DNA from 2 places in the Paenibacillus sp. E194 genome. Region 2 is predicted to be linked to the other one. Evidence: a T-box and tRNA genes for the amino acid it is inferred to sense, from the RefSeq annotation. Region 2 holds a T-box; the other holds one or more tRNA genes.
What was found. A T-box is a leader RNA that pairs with one kind of tRNA and senses whether it is charged. The one in region 2 lies ahead of leuS (leucine--tRNA ligase), so its partner is inferred to be a tRNA-Leu.
Positions count from the first base shown of each region.

Region 1: it has a tRNA-Leu gene. The T-box ahead of leuS (leucine--tRNA ligase) is inferred to sense a tRNA for this amino acid. The anticodon was not compared.

Region 1 is NZ_JMDX01000174.1:195-11,176, reverse strand. It holds gene AZ66_RS20625 (hypothetical protein) at 85-435, shown strand; gene AZ66_RS20620 (matrixin family metalloprotease) at 539-1,585, opposite strand; gene AZ66_RS20615 (transglycosylase domain-containing protein) at 1,794-2,744, opposite strand; tRNA gene AZ66_RS20610 (tRNA-His) at 3,018-3,093, shown strand; tRNA gene AZ66_RS20605 (tRNA-Leu) at 3,103-3,184, shown strand; gene AZ66_RS20600 (hypothetical protein) at 3,290-4,288, opposite strand; gene AZ66_RS20595 (hypothetical protein) at 4,314-5,258, opposite strand; gene AZ66_RS20590 (hypothetical protein) at 5,543-6,622, opposite strand; gene AZ66_RS20585 (hypothetical protein) at 6,710-7,693, opposite strand; gene AZ66_RS20580 (ABC transporter substrate-binding protein) at 7,779-9,176, opposite strand; gene AZ66_RS20575 (ABC transporter substrate-binding protein) at 9,190-10,515, opposite strand; partial or broken gene AZ66_RS32025 (hypothetical protein) at 10,567-10,982, opposite strand, start outside.
Region 2 is NZ_JMDX01000255.1:470-7,346, reverse strand. It holds gene rsfS (ribosome silencing factor) at 1-191, shown strand, start outside; gene AZ66_RS24285 (CvfB family protein) at 188-1,171, shown strand; gene AZ66_RS24280 (class I SAM-dependent DNA methyltransferase) at 1,242-2,003, shown strand; T-box leader at 2,222-2,451, shown strand; gene leuS (leucine--tRNA ligase) at 2,556-5,006, shown strand; gene comER (late competence protein ComER) at 4,987-5,832, opposite strand; gene AZ66_RS30170 (ComEA family DNA-binding protein) at 5,998-6,612, shown strand; gene AZ66_RS24260 (deoxycytidylate deaminase) at 6,728-6,877, shown strand, end outside.

The sequences.
Region 1 (10,982 bases), on a different contig from region 2:
GGATCCTAATGTGCTTCTGCTTCATTCACGCAACATAACCGTTCACGATACCGTTAATGAGTACGAAGGAGTTGAGGCTGCCATATGCAAAAGCTACTTGCCATTTTCACTATCTCATGCATGATGCTTATACTGACTGCTTGCTGCACGAGTGAACAAACGGAAACGAGCGCAAGCTGGCCCTACAACAATATGATCATCTTCCACGGGAATCGATATGTTGGCAGTGATGATCAGGTTCAACAGATCGACAAACTGCTGGGAGAAATCCAATCATCCTCAAATCGGGAGGAAGACTCAAGTGGAGATAGCTTCTCTAACACTTACCCCGTAGGAACAAAGCTGTATAAAATAAAAGGAATTAATGAAGAAACAGCTATCGCTGTTGAGGTGAAGAAGAACCTCTATATTAAGGCTGCAAGGAAAGAGAATTAACAAAGTCTGGTACTGTCGCATCCTAGTCAACTTAGTTCGATAATTAGTTCATTATTTGGTTCCATATTTAATTAAAATTATTGTTCAATGTTTAGTTCAATGTTTAGTTCGTTACACCTTTCAAGTTTTCTTTGCTAACGAGCGCCTTGCTTTTCTGATTCTGGTACATCTCCATCTTTCCATCCTGGAGCGTCTGATTCGTTACCTTCATGAAAATCGAGGTATCCTCATTCACGACACGATAGGTTCCATCTTCATTTTGCTTCAAGAACAGAATCGATTGATCACCTTGCTTTAGTGGAGTCGTATCGTCAGACACAACAATGGCCTCCCGGTCGCGTCCGCCCAGCTGTAGTACATTGATCGTACTATTTCTGAGAGATGCGTTTCCTTTGATTACCTCTGATATCTGGAACTCGGATTCCGTCCGGTACGTTTCAGGCGCCCCACTCCCTGACTTGCGAACTCCGTTCTCCTGCACTACCTGTCCTTCTACGATTGCATCAACAGCGTTGGCGAGTGCTGTATAGTCTCTGTACCCATAAGCCCAACTAGCGTCAATATGCACAACGGGAGTCGATGGATTCGCTTGCGATAAAGCGATCGTCCCGTATTTCTTCTTAACCGTGTCCTTATCAGCAGATGTTGGGGATGTATTGGTTCTAGCAAGCGATCCATCAGACCAGAAGGTAAAAGATTTCATGACCGACGGTTCGCTGTCATTATGTGCAAGGCCCAATGCATGCCCTAATTCATGTGTGGCAACTCCCTCCGTAATAGAAGGGGAATATCGACTTTGGGTTGTGTAGTATTCATTTACCCAAGCACGCGTTTTGGAGGCAATCCCATTCGAATATGTAGTGTAGCAAATTCCATCCCAATCATTATCTTTCGTTGGCGATACCTTCTGATTTCCTGCCCGAAAATCATATTTCGTGCCTGTCCCCATTGTAACATTGCCTGTCCCGCTCCACCGACTTGCCCCTGTAGTCCAAATGCCTTTATAGAAGGTATTGGAACCATCATTGTAGAACTGGATAGAGCTTGAGCTGAACTTCCACGGATTTTCAGGAGTCGCTGCCTGGGCAGTTCCCATAAGTGCAAAGACAAGAACCATAGACATAGCCGTACTTAGTAATTTCTTTTTCAACCCTTATTCCTCCCTGTTCATTTTTATACATCATCTTATTTTCCTGTAAAAGATTTCATAGGCGCCGATTCATATATATGTCTCATTCCTGAGAAAATTGCTTTTGCACGAAAATTAATCACGTCATTCAGCGCTTTATCCATGAGTACAGTCAAAAAAAGGCACACCTGCCGCAGCTCATCCGAGCTTGATCAAGTGTGCCTTTTCTTTATTTCCCTTTATTGTGAACAACAACACCAATCGGTGTCTTTAGCGCTGCTTGGCGCTCTGCCTCTGTCATCCAGCCTAAATCCTTCATACGCTTCAATACAACATGCTGACGCTGGAGAGCCAGCTTCATATTCTTCGCTGGGGAGTAGCGCTCAGGTGCCTTAAGCAATCCAACGAGAATCGCTGCTTCTGCCTTGTTAATTGTAGGAATATCGCCATTAACCCGTGTCGTCTTGCCGAAATAATAGCGTGCTGCATTCTCGATTCCGTATTGTCCATGTCCGAAATATACTTTATTCAGGTACATTTCCAAAATCTCTTGTTTGCTAAAATTCCACTCCAGATTGGCCGCTATCGCCATCTCCTTCATTTTGCGGGAAAATGTCTTATCATGCGTTAAGAACAAGTTGCGCGCCAGCTGCATCGTAATCGTACTGCCGCCCTGTGCCTTCTGCTGTTTCGTCACATTAATCCAGACTGACCGTGCCAGCCCGATCGGATCAATGCCGGGATGAAGCTTGAAGCGATGATCCTCAATGGCCATCAGTTCCTGAGGTATAAAGGAAGCCATATGCTCCAGTTGAACCATATGCTGTCCCTTGGCTGTAGTCGCTTCTTGTGCAATCTGCTCACGGAACGTTACGAGCTTGCCTTGATCAATCCAGGCCGTCCCTGTTGCCGCCATCCCTACCCACCCAATAATCGGGGTAAGAATTGCAATGATCAAGCTATATATGACCCAACGCTTCCACTTCATTCGGTGTGGCATATGGGCAGGTTGTGCTATCGTTTCCGTTTGTTCATGTATCATAGTTGGTTCTTTCTTCGTAGGACGATGAGGCTCATCATGTGCCGCACTCGGTACCTTGCGATGTGCTATTGTTTCCTGAGCAGGCAGAGGCATAAATACCGATGCGTGAACCAGATGTCCTTTTCTTTGTTTTTTCATTCGTAACCGCCTCCCCTTCTTATATGTAAGAGCTATTTTTCATTTTGAAACATAACCCTTACGTATAGTGTATACGTTGACCGTATGCCATGACATCGAATTGACTTGCAGCCAGCTTACAATGATGAAAGAAAAAGTGAAAGTAAAGCAGAAAACGCCTTATCTATGAAATAGAAGACGAGTGAGTCACAAAAAATGTTGTTGGTATATTTTCCTTGTTGCAAAACATGCCGAAAGTATGCTAAATTAAGATTCTGTTGAGCAATCAATATGGCGGTCGTGGCGAAGTGGTGAACGCATCGGATTGTGGCTCCGACACTCGAGGGTTCGATTCCCTTCGATCGCCCCATATCATTTTGCCGATGTGGTGGAATTGGCAGACACGCCGCACTCAAAATGCGGTGCCGAGAGGCTTGCCGGTTCGAGTCCGGCCATCGGTATACGACAAAAAGAGTTATCAAATTGCGTTAAGCGATTCGATAACTCTTTTTTTATGCCATTTGGATTTCTCTCTTCCTGGGAAGAGAGTTATTGATCGATCCACTTCATTTTTCCAGCATCATTCTAAGTCCAGAGAACATATAAACTACGTTTTTATCGGCATCCAATGCAACTGACATTTTTGTCTCTTTATTTTGAACGAAACAGAAATCACGCGCTGATTTATCCCATTTCACTTCAAGTCCCTGAATGTCCATATGGAACAATTTTTTGGCAATCGGCGCAGCTATTTCTTTCACTTCTTTTTCTGTTACTGCCGTGTCTGCTTGTTTTCGCGCAACGTCATATACATACTCTGTCTTTCCTGTTTTTGCTTCGACCGCCAGAGTAATATGATCACCTTTGAGCTTCCACATATCACCTTTGGCGCCAGCATAATAACCAAGCTCTGCTTTCTTCACCTCAAATTCCTGATCGAGAGCTGTTTTCACTGCATCTGCTGCCGTTTTGAGTAATTTCGGTTCTAGCTCGTTCTTGTCTACTTGGATAACGGCTGCACCAATATAATTTTTATTCTTTGATTGCCCATGTGGATATTTTATCCAAGAAATCACGAAGTCTTTTCCCTCTAGCAAATAAAGGGTATTGTAAACCTTCCCCTTGTCATATCTCTGAGTGATTTGAACCTCTTTATGAAATGCATAGGCTTTCTTGGCGTACATCCCTTTCAACTTGTTCAGCAGTTCCTTTTGCTCATCCTTGCTCACTTTATCAAGCGTTTGAATCCCCTTAATAGTGATCAGTTCTCCTGTACTTGGCTTAAAATCTACTTTGTATAATTCGTCTGCCGAAGAAACCGTTGCCAGATCAAATGGATGTTTAAAGGCATTCTCGAACTTCAACTTTATCTCTTTCCCTGCAAATTGATTCACGGACTTTTGCAGATTGGCAGCAACCTTTTTATCAACTTGAATACTGCTGCCCGATGTTTGTTCTTGCTGCTTTCCTCCTGCTGCTTCGGCTCCTACAAAGGTCGGGCCCGCAAGTGTAACGAACATACTGGATACGATCATCGTTGCTAAAATTGCTTTTTTTAGATTCATATTATCTTCTCCTTTTTATTAAGGTTTAATCTCTTTCTAAATCCTCCAGAAGCATTCTTACCCCGGAAAACATATAAACTACGTTTTTATCGGCATCCAGCGCCACGGTCATTTTCGTATCTTTCTTTTGATTGAAGATGAAGTCTCTGGAAGCACCGTCCCATTTTACTTCAAGCCCCTGGATGTCCAAATTGAATAACTTCTTTGCAATCGGCGCGACTATCTCTTTCACTTCTTTTTCCGTAATCTCTTTGTTCGTCGTCAATTGTTTTCGCGAAATATCATAAATATATTCGGTCTTCCCTGTTCCATCCAAGGACAGCGTAATATTGCCACCTTTAAGTTTCCATGTACTTTTTTTATTAGTACCTCCAACCCAAGCCTTCGTCACCTCAAAATTGTGGCCTAAAGCTGTTTTTACTGCCCCGGCTGCCTTTTCCATGAGCTTTGGTTCAAGCTCGTTCTTGGCAACTTCGACTTGGGCTGAAACATGAATCTTTGTCGGCCACCCCGGATAATTTTTCATAAGTAAGGCAGAAAATCCTTTCCCGTTTAACGAATACATGCTAAAGGGCGTCTTTGATTCTACATCGTGCAGATCGACATGAACTTCTTTATCAAATGTATAGTCTTTCTTCGCATATAAACCTTTTAGCATTTTAAGGACTTCGTTCAGATCCTCCTTACTGACTTTATCGATGGTTTGATAGCCTCTAATCGTAGTAATTTCTCCTGTTTTCTCCTTGAAGTTCACACTATATTTTCCATCTGCCGACTTAACCTGCACCTGATCGCTTATGGATTGGGAAGTGCCCTGCATATTCAACTTAATTTCTCTGCCTGCGAATTGTTTTACTGCCTTCTCCAGTTTGGCGGCCAGCTTCTGATCGATTTGAATCTTCTTACTATTCGATTGCTGCTGTTCCTGCTGTTGCGCTGCCCCGGCACCCACAGGAATCGGCCCTGCCAAGGTAACCAACATACTGGATACGAGTAAAGATGCTAGAGCTGTACTCTTCCAATTCATACTAAACCCTCCTATGTTCCACCCTACTTTTAAAGTTTTGAACGTTTTTTATTCGTAAAGTGGTGATCGCCTACAATGTATAACAATTTCACTCCTCTCATTTGTGACATTATCTCTACTATTCTGAATGAAGATGGTTTCAAATAAAAAAATCCACCGACGCATAGAAGCCAGTGGATTATTCGATACGGAGTCAAAATATAATGATATGGTTCGTTTGTAGGCGTTTAATGGGGTTTCGCTTCCAAATCGGCTGCATACTTAATGATCCCAGGAGCAGCAGCTCTTCCGACTCGAATGTACACGACCTTTTTATTTGCATCCAATGCCGCTCTCACATTCATGCCATTTTTCTTGGTGAAAGCAAAATCCTTTTCTGTTCCATCCCATTTCACGCTATATCCATTCATGTCGATATTAAATACTTTCTTCACTATTGGGGCGACCGCTTCTCTCGCCTCTTTTTCGGAAATGCCTTTATTTTCGCGTACTTGTTTTCCAAGCTCATTGTAAATACTATTGATTTTCCCTGTATTGGGATCTGCACAAATCGTAACTTTGCCATCATGGAACACCCATGTTATATTGGGTTTATTCTTTGAGATAATTGGCGATAAATCGACGCGAAGCTGAGCAGTCGTCATTTCAAACTTATTTGTAGAAACAGTTTGAGCAGCATCAACAACTGTTTTCAGCAGTTTCGAATCAAGCTCTTTCTTATCAAAGTCAATCGTGATATGACCGATATGTTCTGGTATGCCATCTAATTTGTGTAAGGAAGCGGAGAAACCCTTTCCTTTCAATTCGTACGTCTTCTCCTCTCTAACCTCTGCTTTTGACGTTTTTGAGAGTTTCTCATCCGTAAACTGGTGAATCACCTCAACTTCATTATCAAATGCATACTTCTTTTTTGGATATATCGCTTTCAACCACTTTAATACGTCTTCCTGTTCCTGCTTGCTGATTTGGTCAATAGTAGCGGTTTTGCCGCTTACCGTCCAGATAACCCCTGTATCATAATCAAATTGTAATGAATATTTACCATCTACAGATCGCACTTCTGTTATTTTAGATGCATTCTTATTATTGAAATCGAGCTTACCTACCTTATGCAATTGCACGTCTTCTCCGGCAAATAATTTTACCGCTTGATTCAGCTTTTCCGTCCACTTCGGATCTATTTGAATTGTCCAGCGATCCAATTGCTGCTCTTGCGCAGCCCCTGCTCCTGCAGGAATTGGATCTGCCACGGCAACCAACATACTGGATACAAGCATTGATGCTAGAATTGCTTTTTTGATATTCATTTTATTTCCCCCTATGTATGATTGTATGAATATTTTTCTCTCAAATTACGCTATGCAATTCAATAACTCTTTTCAAACCTTCCCTATTCAGAACCCACTTAACGCTCTGACACCTGATGTTAAGAACACTATGTTCTTATTGGCGTCCAGTGCTACTCTCAATACGGGTTGTTTGTCTTTAATGAAGTAGTAATTTTTAAAGGTGCTGTCCCACTTCACTTCTAAATCCGCAATGTCCATATTGAATAATTCCTTGGCAAGCGGAGCAGCCGCTTCTTTGGCATCCTTTTCCGTAATCCCCTTGTTGGTCGTTACCGCTTTACGTGTTTTATGAAATACGTTAGTGACCTTTCCCTCCTCCATTTCAAGCGAAATGTCCTTATCTTCAAGTGTCCATGTAAAGCGGCTTAGGTTAGAGGATGTAACTTCCAAATCATGATTGAATACCGTTTTTATTGCTTCGATTGCCGTTTCCAACAACTTCGGGTCGAGCTCTTCCTTGGTGAAGTTTATTGTAAACGCACTAACTGCATCTTTCGGCATTTTAGCAGTATTGTCTTTGAAGAAATATACCTCAAAGTCTTTCCCTGTTAACTTATACGACAAACTTACACCTAGCTTTTCTTTATCACCATCATACCCTCGCTGCATAATCACTTCTTTATCAAAGACATATGTTTTATTGGCATATGCCCCTTTCAACACTTTCAGGACTTTCGCCTGATCCTCTTTACTAATTTTATCAATTGTGGCCTTTTCTTCAATCTGCCATATCCGACCACTTCCAACATTAAAGCAGATAGCGTATTTTCCGTCTACGGATTCAACCTTTGCACCATCATGAGAGGATTCTATCTTCTCGCCGACACTCTTCAGCTTAATCTCTTTCCCTGCATATTGTTTGATTGCTTTTTGCAGCTTGGCGGCCAGCTTCTGATCGATTTGAACCTTCTTGTTATCTGTTTGCTTTTGCTCTTGTGCAGCCGCGGCGCCTGCTGGAATCGGGCCTGCCACAGCAACCAACATACTCGATACGATCATAGACGCTAGAATTGCTTTTTTGATATTCATAGTAATCCTCCTATGTATTAATACATGAGTACTCTCTTCATGCCAACATTGAACAATTAGATTCAACTTAATTCGCTTATTGCTCCTACTTGGTTTCCCGCAATCGGTCTATTATTTCTTGCCCCTTGATTTGAAGCTCGGCAACCGCATTGTCCAGCGTTTTCTCTTGGTCAATTAAGGATTTCAGCGCATCCGACAATAACGAATCGAATTCAGCTTGGAACCCTGGTGGAATGCTTTTTTTATCTGACACACCGCTAGCTTCCATTGGCTTCAGGAGGTAAAAAGCCTCCGTTTCCCGTCCTCTAAAATCCTTGAAATAGTCTGATCGCGTAGGCAGCGTATGGTTCATTGCCTTCCCAGCAACCTGCGCCATTTCCGGTCCATTCACGAATTTGACGAATTCCCAAGCTGCCCGCTTGTTCGGAGAATCCACAGATATGGCATAGATCTCCGACAATTTCACGTAAGCCGATTCATCAGGCTTTGCAGGATTAACAGGCGCGGCCGCGATGCCCCAGTCGATCTCCGGTGTCTTCGAGTAGTATGGAATATCCCGTAAGAAGGAAGCAAACCACGGCGGTTGAATCGTCATTGCCGCTTGGCCCATGTAGAACATCTCGTTTGATCGACTATACTGCTTCAAATAGTCTCCGGTATATTCGTATCCATCAAGCTGTTCGCCCTCCTCCACTGGGGGAGGAGCATAGGCTGCATGATTGCGGACGGCATCCGCCGTCATCTTCATTGCTTCCTTCCAACCATCTGAGCCTATCAACAGTTTGCCTGATTTCGCATCAACGAGCTTAAGTGCCGATGCAGCGGCGATATCATACATCAAACTTGCCGGCCCTCTCGTTTGATATAAGCCAAACACTTGCTTCTTTCCTGATTCGACGCTCGAAAATCTCGCTGCCAGGTCAATAAGCTCCTTCCACGTCATTTTCCCATTTGGCGGCTCGATTTGATGCTTCTTGAACAAGTTGCGATTGTAATAGATGACATTCGTTTCGAAAGAAGGAGTGAGCCCGTACAGCTTCCCATTCCCTTTTGCTCGCAGCCTGTCGATAAGACCAGGCATGAATCCGTCCAAATTATATTGATCCTGGCTAATAGCTGGCTCAATGTCATACAGCCTTCCTTCTTGAGCGAAGGCCTCAAACATGCTTTCATTCAAAAACAGCACATCCGGCTTAACTTTATCGAGCAGCTTTTTCTTTTCCTCAGTCAAATTGAATGCCTCGTTTTTTTCGGCTTCGTCGAACAATTCCGCTTCACTGATAATCTCAATATCGATGTCAGGGTTCATCATTTTAAAGAAGTTCCCATAGTCACTATAAAATCGATCTTCATCTTGATAGACGACCCTGATTTTCCCTTTACCGTCTTTTAATGGCGCTAGCTCTGACCGTTCTCCGAAGCAGCCGCTTAAGAGAGACATGATCGTAAGCAGCATAATTACGGTCTTCCCACTCTTTAACACGTTTCTACACTCCCTATTTCCTTTTATCCTTGTTTGCAGATTCTCGCACTTTTAAGAGCAGTTCCTGCGCTTTTACCTCCAACGCGGCAGCTGCTTCATCAACTGACTTCTCGTTCGCAACTACGGCCAACAGCTCCTCACGAAGCGGTTTATAAAATAATCTGAGGAACTCGAATGGAAGACTTTCATAAAGGCTGCTCTCCTGCCTGATCTTCGGCATATAAAATGCATCCGTACTTCTACCCTTGATATCCTTCATATAACCGTTGCGTGAAGGAAGCTTACCTTCCAATGTCCGCGAACGGGCCTGCGCCATCTCCGGGCCATTCACAAATTTGACGAATTCCCAGGCTGCCCGCTTGTTGGCTGAGTCGGCCGCAATTGCGTAGATGGGAGAAAAGGTAATGGATGAAGAATCTATTGCAGGATCTACCGGAGCCGTAACTACATTCCAATCTTGCTTAGTGAATACAAGCTCCCGTGTTTTGTAAGCGTTGCTTATCATCATAGCAGCTTGATCACTAAGTTTTTGAGAGTAAGTTTGGCCTTCAGGATGCAAAAATACAGATTTGCTGCGTACAGCATCCGTTGCCTGCTTGATGGCTTTCTTCCAGCCATCTGAGTTCAGAAGCACCTTCTCTCCCTTCGGGTCGAGCAGCTTCAATCCGGAGGAATCGGCAATTTTGTACAAAATGAATCCTATATCCCCAGACCATTCATAGAACCCGTACACCTTATTTTCTCCGCTTCCGATATTGGCAAATCTCGCTGACAAATCCAGCATTTCCTGCCAAGTCATATTGTTCTTCGGCGGTTCGATTTGATGCTCCTTGAACAACGCTGCGTTATAGTACAGAACATCCCTATCCACATAAGGAGCAAGCCCATATAGCTTGCCGTTGCCTAAGCTTTTGATTTTGTCGATCAGCCCTGGCAAAAAGCCATTCATATCATAGTCGTCCTGCCGGATCATTTCATCCAATTCGTATAACCTGCCAGCTTCAGCAAATGATTTAAACGTTTTCGCATCACCCAGCTTTATTACGTCCGCGCCGGAGTTCTCCAATAGCTTCTTTATTTCCGCATCCCAATCTTCTGCACGAATCGTTTTCCCGAGATTTAGAAGCACCTGACTCTCGGGGATAACCTCGACCTCAATCTGCGGATATTTCATATGAAAATACTTCCCGTAGTCGTGATAAAAGGCTTCCTCATCCTGATAGATCACCTTGATTTTGCTTGGCTGTAGAGGCTCCAGCACTTCCTTCTTGCCGAAGCAGCCGCTCATTAAGGCAACGATCGTCAGAAGCAGAATCGCAAGTTTCCATCTGCTATGCATATTTCTAGCTCCTTTTTTTATTCAAGCGCAGTTTGCAATTGACCCTAACATCTAATTCCCCACCATTAACCCTGGGCCATTTGATACGATATACACGGGTTTCTTATCAGCATCTAACGCTGCTTTCAATACCGCTTTTTTGTCTTTAATGAAGTAATAATCTTTAAATTTGTTGTCCCACTTCGCTTCCAATCCCGAAATATCGATATTAAATAATTCCTTGGCGAGCGGAGCGACCACTTCCTTTACCTCTTTTGCCGTAACCTCTTGGTCGGTCGTTACCTTTTTTCTTGTTTTATGATACACATTCAAGACCTCTCCCTTTTTTTCGTCTAGCTCAAGCGATACATCGTTATCCTTAAGTGATAACATTTGATACTTGTCCCCATTAGTATGAAGTTGGGCATCTGTTATTTCAAAATCATGATCAAATGCCGTCTTTATCGCTTTTGCTGCCATTTCCAACG
Region 2 (6,877 bases):
TCACGAACGAAATTCGCAAGCGTGTGCATGAAGTAGGCGGACACGTGCGCGGTACAGAAGGATTTGACTCTGCACGCTGGGTTCTCATTGATTTGGGCGACGTTATCGTTCACGTGTTCCACCGCGAAGAGCGCGAGTATTACAACATTGAGAAGCTGTGGTCCGATGCGAAAGTTGTGGAATTGGCATGATTTGGGAAGCAGGGACAATTCAACGTTTAATAATCGACCGTGAAGTATCTCCGTATGGATATTTTTTGACAAACGGGGAACAGGACGTGTTGCTGCATTATACAGAGCTTACGGATAAAGTAGAGCCAGGCGATTACGTGGAAGTGTTTTTATATTATGACACGGAAGATCGTATAGCTGCGACAATGAAGCGTCCTTTATTGACACTCGGAGAGATTGCTAAGCTTACGGTAGCGGATATTCATCCGAAGTACGGCTGCTTCCTTGAGATGGGGATTGGGCGTCAGCTGCTGCTTCCGAAGGGAGAGCTTCCCGAGTTCGAACCGCTTCATCCGAAGGTTGGCGATGAGGTATACGTCCGGATGGAACAGGATCGCTACGGACGACTTATTGCACTGCCAGCTCGTGAAGATGATTTGGTTCCTTATATGTTCGCAGCTCCTGAGTCTTGGAACAACACATGGCGCGATGCGGTCGTGTACCGTGCCCTCAAGATGGGAACGTTCGTTGTCGTAGATGGCGCGCCTGTTGGAGAAGGTGTTATTGGATTCATTCATGAATCGCTCCGTCCGCGCCTGCTTCGTCTTGGTGAGTCTGTCCGTGTTCGCATTACGCATGTCCGTGAGGATGGGCGCGTGAATGTAACGATGGCAGAGCGTAAAGAAGTCGGCATGGATCAAGATGCTGAACGCTTGTTCACCTTCTTGAAGGAGCGCCCAAACGGCACAATGCCATATTCCGATGAGACGCCAGCCGATATTGTGAAGCAGCGCTTTGGCATTAGCAAGTCAGCATTCAAGCGTGCCATCGGTCGCTTGCTGAAGGCGGGACTCATTCGTCAAAATGGGAATTGGACCGAATTGACGGAAACGGCTGCTGCAATGGATACGGCACAGCTTCACAAGGTACTATCGGCGGCACAAGCCGAAGCGCGTGAAGCACATAAGGCTCGCTCGCGCGGCAACGACAATGCACGGTAAGTCGTTCGTTCAACATGCATTGCGAATGATGGAATTATGGAACAACCTCCGGCAGGGGAAGTGAAGATGGATGATTTCATATGGGCGTGTAGCGGAGGTTTATGACCGCTTAATGGAGGACATGCCATACGACCAGTGGGTGTCATTTGCTCGGCAGGCTTGGGAACGGTTTGGAAGCGGCGAGGTTCGTTCCATCGTTGACCTTGGCTGTGGAACCGGGAGTACGGCATTGCCACTGGCGAAGCTCGGTTATGATGTAATTGGCATCGATATTTCAGAATCGATGCTGTCAATTGCGAGCAGCAAGGGAATAGAGGCTGGCCCGCTGAAGGGCGACGTGCGTTGGGTGAATCAGGATATGTGCGATTGGGCCATTCCTGGAGAAGCGGATGCCGTCGTTTCGTTCTGTGACAGCTTGAACTATGTGACTGAAGGGGACGACGTGAAGCGTGCTTTTCAAGCTACCTATAACAACTTGAGATCTGGCGGCGTTTTCTTGTTCGATGTGCTTCATGTCCGTCAATTCGAACATTATGCGGAGACCCAGCCTTTTGCCTATGATGATGAAGATATCTCTTACATTTGGTTTTCGGACTATGATGAAGAACGCCAGGAGATTGAGCACCAGCTGACCTTGTTCGTTCGTCAGCAGTCTGGAGGCTTGTACGAGCGTATTGACGAGGAGCATGTTGAACGCGCCTATGATCCAGACTGGTTAGAACGTATGCTGAAAGAAGCTGGTTTCGGTCATGTCGATCAATTTGCGGACTTTGAATGGCAGTCGCCGGACGAAGAATCGCGCCGAATCTTTTTTGTTGCAGTGAAGCCATAAAGATAGATGTGCATAGTTTCTGAAGATGCACGTGAGATGCACATTTATCCGTCGTGAGATGTAGAATTCGATGTTACTTTCTCAATTCAAGGCGAATGAACAAGAAAGATTAGGAGTTCCATGGCGATCATTGACAATAAGAAAATTTTTCATTATTATATACCTACTTGCATCTATTTGGATGCATCATAATCATATTCAAGCTGAATAGGTAGAATGGAAAGACTTCGAAGAGGAATAGTACCTTAGGTCCCATCTTCAGAGAGCCGGCGGTTGGTGCAAGCCGGTGATGGTGCAGAAGCGAACTCGCCTCAGAGTCGCGCAGCAGAATCGGGAGCGGTAAGCTGCGACGTATTACCAGCGTTAATGGTGTAAAGGGAGTGGATAGCAAAGCATGCTGTCCGCTAACTAGGGTGGTACCACGGGAATAATGCCTCTCGTCCCTAGCGATAATCGCTAAGGATGAGAGGCTTTTTTAATCACATTTATTCATTGCCACAAGTATGACGGACATGCGCGAGCAGCCGTCTAGGCATCGTAGGAGGAGTAAGCATGAGTCAAGAAGCGAAGCAGCCGCACGGTTACGTGCCGCAGCAGATCGAGCCGAAATGGCAATCCTATTGGGATGAACATAAGACATTTGCAACGACAGAAGATGAGAACAAGCCGAATTTCTATGCACTGGATATGTTCCCATATCCATCTGGCGCCGGACTTCATGTAGGACACCCGGAAGGATATACGGCTACAGATATCATGTCTCGTTACAAACGCATGCAAGGGTACAATGTCCTTCATCCGATGGCATGGGACGCATTCGGCCTTCCAGCTGAGCAATATGCGATCGATACGGGACAGCATCCGCGTGAATTCACGGTGAAGAATATCGACAACTTCCGTCGTCAGATCAAGTCCTTGGGCTTCTCTTATGATTGGGATCGCGAGTTCAGCACAACTGATCCGGAATATTACAAGTGGACGCAGTGGATCTTTATTCAGTTGTACAAGAGAGGACTCGCTTACGTTGCAGAAGTTCCTGTTAACTGGTGTCCAGCTCTCGGTACAGTACTTGCGAATGAGGAAGTCATTGATGGCCGTTCGGAGCGTGGTAACCACCCAGTTATTCGTAAGCCAATGCGTCAGTGGGTATTGAAGATTACGGAGTATGCAGAGCGTTTGTTGCAAGATCTGGATGAGCTTGACTGGCCGGAGAGCTTGAAAGACATGCAGCGCAATTGGATTGGGAAGTCCAAGGGAGCTGAAGTTCGCTTTGTAATCGACGGTCACGAAGAGGAACTGGTTGTATTTACAACTCGTCCAGATACGCTGTTCGGTGCAACTTACTGTGTCGTGGCTCCTGAGCATGAGCTTGTCGAACGCATCACGACAGCTGAACAGCAGGCTGCTGTGAAGGCATATCAAGAGCAGGCGGCACGCAAGAGCGATCTGGAGCGTACGGATTTGGCGAAGGATAAGACGGGTGTATTCACAGGCAGCTATGCGGTGAACCCGGCGAATGGAGCGAAGCTTCCAATCTGGATTGCGGATTATGTGCTTGCTGGATACGGTACAGGTGCAATTATGGCTGTTCCTGGACATGATCAGCGCGACTGGGAATTCGCGAAGCAATTTGACCTGCCGATTATCGAAGTGATTGAAGGCGGCAATGTACAGGAAGAAGCATATTCCGGCGATGGAGCTCATGTGAATTCAGAATTCCTGAACGGAATGGACAATGCGGCTGCAATGGCGCGCATGATTGAATGGCTTGAAGCAGAAGGCAAGGGCGAAGGCAAGGTAACGTATCGCCTGCGCGACTGGTTGTTCAGCCGTCAACGCTACTGGGGAGAGCCGATTCCAATTCTTCATCTGGAAGACGGAACAATGAAGCCTGTACCGGAATCCGAACTTCCGCTTACACTGCCGGATGTCGATCAGATTCGTCCATCAGGTACTGGCGAATCTCCGCTTGCGAACGTAGACGAATGGGTGAACACAGTTGATCCAGAGACGGGCATGAAGGCTCGCCGTGAAACGAATACAATGCCGCAATGGGCAGGCAGCAGCTGGTACTACCTGCGCTACATCGATCCGCACAATAACGATGAAATCTGCTCCAAAGAGAAGCAAAAGAAATGGCTTCCAGTCGATTTGTACATTGGCGGCGTTGAGCATGCGGTTCTTCACTTGCTGTATGCGCGCTTCTGGCACAAGGTATTGTTCGACCTTGGTGTCGTAGATACGAAGGAGCCATTCCAGAAGCTTGTTAACCAAGGGATGATCCTTGGTACAAATGGCGAGAAAATGTCTAAGTCCCGCGGCAATGTCATCAATCCAGATGATATTGTGAACGAGTTCGGCGGCGATACGCTGCGCATCTATGAAATGTTCATGGGTCCACTGGAAGCGACGAAGCCATGGAACACGAATGGTGTAGAAGGAAGCTACCGATTCTTGAGCCGCATCTGGCGCTTGTTCATTAACGAGGAGACTGGAGCCCTGAACAGCAAGATTGCTGACGGAACGGATGGAGCAGATCCAGCCTTCATTCGCACATGGCACAAGACCATCAAGAAGGTGACGGAAGACATCGAAGGATTCCGCTTCAATACGGCAATCAGCCAATTGATGATCTTCATCAATGAGGCGTATAAGACAGAGGTACTCCCACGCCAAGCGATGGAGAACTTCGTTCAATTGCTGGCACCGCTCGCGCCACATATCGCGGAAGAATTGTGGCAGCGTCTTGGCTACCAAGAGTCGATTACGTACGCTGCGTGGCCGACTTATGATGAGTCGCTTACAGTTGATGCGGAAGCAGAAATTGTTATTCAAGTGAATGGCAAGATTGTATGCCGTGCAAATGTAGCAGCAGATGCTGACGAAGAAGCAATGCAGCAAAAAGCGATGTCCCTCGCGAACGTTCAGGATGCCATCGCTGGCAAGTCGGTTCGCAAAGTCATCGCAGTAAAAGGCAGACTTGTTAACATTGTGGTCGGTTAAGCTCTTCGCCAAATAGTTGGGATTCGACCTTGTGTAGATCCTCCTCATATTTGGCATGGGTGACTTGAATGAGCTGCTGGAATACCCCATCCAGCTCACCATCCAACAGACGGAGCGCCTCGGCGGTAATGCCGCCGGGGACTGCTACCCGCTGTCTCAAGTGCTCAAGGCTGAATCCTCCCTCCGTTAGCAGCTTGCCAGTACCAAGCAGCATCTCGCTGGCCAGACGCTCTGCTTCATTCCTTTCGATTCCTGTAACTTCAACTGCAGCCTCTATCCATTTCTGCACGAAAAAGGCGATAAATGCCGGCCCACAGCTTGAGATATCCGAAGTGATGCGCGTATACTGCTCGGATACCTGAACTGGACGGCTAATGGACATCATCAACTGTTCCAATAGCAGCCTGTCTTCTGTTTGAATTCTGCTTCCATACATACATAAGGATGCTCCGCTCCATACATAATTCGTAACACTTGGTATAATTTTTGCTATCTTGCAGGACAGCTGCCGCTCCAAATGGCTAATAAGCACTGGACTCGTTATCGATACAACGATGAGAGAAGGCTTTACATATTGTGCGATTTCGTTCAGAACGGCCTTGAATTCTGAAGGCTTCACACATAAAAAGACGATATCGCTTTCTTGTACAGTTTCTACATTGCTGCTGGCCAATTGCAGCCCAGGATATTGCGCAGCTAGCTGTTGAACTTTATTCCTCGTGCGATTGCTTGCGATAAGTTGAGATGGTTCCAATGCACCTGATTGAATAAGTGCTTCAATGATTGTAGACCCCATGCTTCCCGTACCTATAAACCCGACTTTCAAGTACGTTCCCTCCCTTTGCTTCTGCCTATTCCGCTGTTGTCGTAGGACGTGATTATGTTCACTTCGTATTCATTTGTGATGAACACAAGTTTATCAAGCTTATTGATCCATATGATGACATGGTTGACCATTATGCCGTCATTCGCTGACGAAGGGTGTGGTGACATGAGAGAAGGAATGAGGAAGTCCGGAGCATTGCCGATGCGCTGGCTAATTGCAATGAGTCTAGCAGTAATTGGTGTTGCAATCTGTATGTGGATATGGGTGAAGCCGCAAGGGTCACTGCAAGCAGGGACTTGGACGGATTTGAATGATGAGATTGAATCGATGATGGCTGCTGAAGGGAAGGAAGCCCACATCACGGAATCGAAGATGTCTTCGAAGTCGACTCCTGTTGCGGAACAACATGCACAGAACAAGCAGCAGCCTTCCGCATCGACAGTAGCCCAGAAGGATGTTGGTGCTGATACGGGAAAAGGAGGACAATCGGAGGCCTCCAGTTTACTTCCTTCAACGGATGTCCTTAAGACGGAGAAGGAGAATTCCAGTGCGGATGGGAACAAGGGAGCTAATGGAACTATATCCCAACTCCTTAACATTAATGAGGCTGATGCATCTGCGCTGGTGACACTTCCAGGTATTGGGCCGAGTAAAGCGAAAGCAATCATTGAATACCGTGAGAAGAAGGGAGCCTTCCGCCACGTTGATGATCTCATGAAGGTAAAGGGAATCGGCAAGAAGATGATGGCCAAGATCCGGGATCAGGTACGTGTGGAATAAAATGCGTGAAATGTGCAACATTGTGATGTCTTTAGTTGCATGAATGCGCAGGCCTGCTTACAATAAGGGTAAAATACACAACATAGACAAAGGCAGAAGAATGGGGATTGGAGTTATGACAACGACTATGCGCAAAGACTGGGATACGTATTTTATGGATATTGCCTATATGGTGTCTACTCGCTCGCGCTGTCCAAGACGGCATGTGGGCGCTGTGCTCGTACAGGGCAAGAAGCTGCTTGGTACCGCTTATAATGGCGCTCCG